One region of the Rhizobacter sp. P5_C2 genome, then DNA from elsewhere that is predicted to be linked to it. Evidence: riboswitches for the same ligand, from Rfam matches in the RefSeq annotation. Region 1 holds a riboswitch; the other holds the start of a gene.

Region 1 (2,192 bases):
GGGCAGCGCGGCCTCGTGCAGGCCGATGCTGGCCAGGCGCGTCTGCATCGCCGCGTGGCCCGGCAGCAGCCCGGCCATCGCGGCGCGCCGGCCTTGCACGTCGGTCAGCGCCTGCAGCAGCAGCAGCAGCCCGCCGCATTCGGCCAGCATCGGCGTGCCGGCTGCATGGTGGTCGCGCAGCGCCTGGTGCATGAAGCGATTGGCGGCCAGTGTGTCCAGGTGCAGCTCGGGGTAGCCGCCGGGCAGCCAGATCGCGTCGCACGGGGGCGGCGCGGTGTCGTGCAGCGGCGAGAAGAACGCGAGGCTCGCGCCCATCGCCTGCAGCAGCGCGAGGTTGGCGGTGTAGAGGAACGAGAACGCGGTGTCGCGCGCGACCGCGATGCGCACGCCGCGCAGCAGCGGCTCGACGGGCGGCGCGTGGCCGGGCTCGAAGCCGACCGCGGGCGGCAGCTCGCCGGCATCGGGGCCGAGCGCATCGGCGGCGCGGTCGAGGCGGGCGTCGAGGTCGTCGAGTTCGGCGGCCTGCACCAGGCCGAGGTGGCGTTCGGGCAGCGCGATCTGCTCGTCGCGCGGCAGCGCACCCCACCAGCGCATCGACGCGGGCAGGCTCTCGCGCAGCAGCCCGGCGTGGCTGTCGCCGGCAACGCGGTTGGCCAGCACGCCGGCCATCGCGAGACCGTCGCGGTAGCTCGCGAGGCCGAGCGCGATGGCGCCGAAGGTCTGCGCCATCGCGCTGCCGTCGATCACCGCGAGCACCGGCAGGCCGAAGCGCAGCGCGAGGTCGGCGGTCGACGGCGTGCCGTCGTGCAGCCCCATGACGCCTTCGACGAGGACCAGGTCGGCATGCTGCGCGGCCTCGTGCAGCAGCGCGCGGCAGTGTGCGTCGCCGCCCATCCACAGGTCGAGCTGCTGCACCGGCGAGCCGCTGGCGCGGGCGAGGATCATCGGGTCGAGGAAATCGGGGCCGGCCTTGAAGACCCGCACGCGGCGGCCGCGGCGGGCGTGCAGGCGCGCGAGCGCGGCGGTGACGCTGGTCTTGCCCTGGCCGGAGGCGGGGGCGGACACCAGCAGGGCAGGGCAGCGCACGGGGCGCAGCTCGGGGACTTCCATCGAATGGACAACTCGCAACAGACCGGCCGTCGCCCTGCTTCCCCGCAGGGTCTCGTGAACAGGCATGCGCTGCGTTGCCGCGGGCGCGCACCCACTGGGTTGGCCGGTCTCCGGGCTGGCGGACATCTCCCGTGCACCCTTCCCATCGGCGCGGGGCCGACAGTGGGTGATTCGCACGGGAGCGCTCTCCGGGGAGGGCGTCCGCTTACCGTTGCGGGGGCAGCTCAGGTTGGATTCGCCCCGGCAGGGCTCATCTTCCTGATTCCCGTTTCACTGCCGCGACCGGACGGCCGCGGCGAGCACCAACGTGGGCGGCATGATAGCCCGCCGAGCCCGCCGAGCGCGGCGAGCAGCTGCCGGGCACGAGTGCCTGGGACATGTCAAAGAAATCGGAATTTCTATGCGCATGGCGGCTCACATGCATAGAAAATCGCTTTTCCTATACATGTCGCCTGTCCATGGTCATCGCCCCACTCCCACAGCTCAATCCCGCGCGCTTCGATGCACCAGCCATCCTCAAGCGGTTGGCGAGCAGCAGTCGGGCACTTGCCGAGTTGAAGGGGATTGCCGCCTCCATCCCGAACCAGGGAATCCTGATCAACACCTTGGGTCTCCAGGAAGCGAAGGACAGTTCCGAGATCGAAAACATCGTCACCACGCATGACGAACTCTTCAAGGACGATGTGCTGCCAGAGGCCTTTGCGAACCCGGCGGCCAAGGAAGTATTGCGTTACCGGCAGGCGCTGCGCGTCGGATTCGACCTGGTGCGTGACAGCGGGTTGCTGACCGCCAACCACATCATCGAGATCCAGGCCGAGCTGGAGCGCAACAACGCCGGCTTCAGGAAACTGCCTGGCACGGCCCTCAAGGATTCGAGCGGGCAGACGGTCTACATGCCGCCGCAGACGCCGTCCGAGATCGTCGAGTTGATGCGTGGCCTGGAGCACTTCGTCAATGAGCCCGAGCTATTCCCGGTCGACCCGTTGATCAAGATGGCGTTGATTCATCACCAGTTCGAGAGCATCCATCCGTTCTACGACGGGAATGGGCGCACGGGACGCCTCATCAACGTCCTGTACTTG
Region 2 (2,192 bases), on a different contig from region 1:
TGTCGCGCCAGCCGGCGTCCAGGCCGAGCTGCCAATCGCCCAGCACCGCCGAGCCGAACAGCCCCTGGTTGCGGTTGCGGATGCGCCCGCGGTCGTTCGGCGTGTTCGTCTGGCGCGGGTTGTCGGCGTACTGTGCGGCCGTCAGCGAACCCGGCAGGCCGCTGTCGAGCTGGTCCCAGCCGGTGCGCGCGCCGACCCGGAAGGCATCGGCGACCTGCCATTGCACGGTGGCCGAGGCGCCTTCGATCTCGGAACGGAAGTTGTCGCGGTGGTTGTCGGTCTCGCGGTGGTTGCCGGCCACGTCGAGCGAGAACTTGCCGGCCACCACGGTGCCGCTGGCGCGCGTGTCGAGCAGCGCGTGGCTGCCCATCGCGGCGTAGACCTGTGCGCCGCTCTTGCGCTGCAGGCCCGCGCCGGCCTTGGTGGTGATGACGATCACGCCGCCGGTCGCGCCTTCGCCGTACAGCACCGCGCCGCTGCCGCGGATCACCTCGATGCGCTCGATCGAATCGATCGGGATGCCGGCGAGCCGCGTGCCGCCGAGGTCGGCCTCGCTGATCTTGATGCCGTCGACGATCACCGCCTGGTTGTTGTCGGAGGTGGTGCCGAAGTTGCGCAGGTCGAGCGAGTAGTCGCCGCCGCCATAGAAATCAAGCCGGCCGGGCACGCCCAGCAGCTTCATGATGGCCTCGTTGACCGTCGTGACGCCGGCTTCGCGGATGTCGGCCGACGTGATCACGCTGACGCCGAACGGCAGCTTCGACGCGTCTTCCGGAAAGCGCGTCGCGGTGACGATCACCGGCGCGAACACGCTGCTGCCGTCGGCCGCGACGGCGGCGGCGGTGGCCGTCTGCGCCTGGGCGGAGGGGACGGTGAGCATGGAAGCGAAAACAGCGGCGCAAGCGCCGGCAAGCAGGCTCGGCGCGACAGGCGCGCGCAGCTGCGGAGTACGAGAATTCATCAGAGGAACTGCCATAGATCTAGCCGCGCGCGCCAGCTTCCCCGCTGGTGCGCACCCATGGCGCCACGCTTGCACGCGGCGCCGCCCTGTTGGCCGGTATCCGGGCTGGCGGAACCACCCGTGCGACCTTCCCAGAGCGGCGAGGCTCCAGTGGCAATGCGCAGGGGTTGAAGCCGATCGGCTTCGTCCGCTTACCGTTGCGGGGGCAGCGCAGGTGGGCCGTGCGACCAGGGCGGTCGAGCAACCTCTGCTTCCCGTTTAACTGTGCCGGCGTGAACACCGGCACGGGCACCAACGGGCGCGATTGTAGGTTGTAAGCCGGGCGGGTCGGCCCCTCTACAATCGGCGCTCCCATCCACCATTGGTGCGCCATGGCCAAGATCCACGAACTCGCAGAACGCCTCGAGCGCCTGCTGCTGCGGCACGATGAACTGAAGCGCACCAACGCCTTGCTGGAACAACAACTCGCGACCGTCACGCATGAGCGCGACAACCTGCGCTCGCGGCTGAACGCCGCGCGCGGCCGCATCGATGCGCTGCTCGAGCGCCTGCCGGCCGATCCGGCGGCCGTCGGTGCCGACACCGGAGCTCGCTCCAAATGAAGCAGATCGAAGTGACGATCATGGGGCAGAGCTACATCCTCGGCTGCCCGGAAGGCGGCGAGTCGTCGCTGCTCGAGGCGGTCGGCAACGTCGACCGCGAAATGAGCGCGATCCGCGACGGCGGCCGCGTCAAGGCGCGCGAGCGGATCGCGGTGCTGGCGGCCTTGAACCTGGCCTACGCACTGGCCGAACGGCCTGCCGCACCGAAGTCATCGCCCGCTCCGGTCGTGCTGTCGTCGAACCCCGAAGACATCGACATAGACGCTTTGATCCGCCGTGTCGACCAAGCCCTTGGCGCCGACGGGCAATTGCTCTGAACAGACACACTCGCGACCGATGACGCGCGTAGAATTCTTCGAGTCCGTTGCGTTCGCGTGAGTTTTATATTTCCTTGAACCGATGCTCTTACGAGCAAGGGCTTGGAACATCGCCCGGTTGGTGTGATCGTCTCGCGTCAGATGAACCCGAAGCCCGGCTGACCTCGCCCACCTGAACTGCCTGGGTTCAGGAATGCGGCTCACGGTGCGTGACGGACACCTTATTTCCCCAGCTTCAGCAGCACCATGACCGAACAGTTCTGGCTCATGAAGAGCGAGCCCGACGAGTGTTCGATCGATGACCTGGCCGCT

What was found. Region 1 has a riboswitch for cobalamin ahead of ACXJLU_RS16705 (cobyrinic acid a,c-diamide synthase CobB). Riboswitches for the same ligand answer to the same signal wherever they lie in the genome.
Region 2: another riboswitch for cobalamin. It lies ahead of ACXJLU_RS28985 (TonB-dependent receptor); the one in region 1 lies ahead of ACXJLU_RS16705 (cobyrinic acid a,c-diamide synthase CobB).

The regions. Positions count from the first base shown of each region.
Region 1 covers NZ_JBFULV010000040.1:48,491-50,682, forward strand. Annotated here, with positions in the region: gene ACXJLU_RS16705 (cobyrinic acid a,c-diamide synthase CobB) at 1-1,110, opposite strand, end outside; cobalamin riboswitch at 1,195-1,432, opposite strand; gene ACXJLU_RS16710 (Fic family protein) at 1,569-2,192, shown strand, end outside.
Region 2 covers NZ_JBFULV010000124.1:5,328-7,519, reverse strand. Annotated here, with positions in the region: gene ACXJLU_RS28985 (TonB-dependent receptor) at 1-880, opposite strand, end outside; cobalamin riboswitch at 1,037-1,270, opposite strand; gene ACXJLU_RS28980 (cell division protein ZapB) at 1,333-1,563, shown strand; gene ACXJLU_RS28975 (cell division protein ZapA) at 1,560-1,880, shown strand; RNA gene ssrS (6S RNA) at 1,921-2,101, shown strand; gene ACXJLU_RS28965 (EVE domain-containing protein) at 2,127-2,192, shown strand, end outside.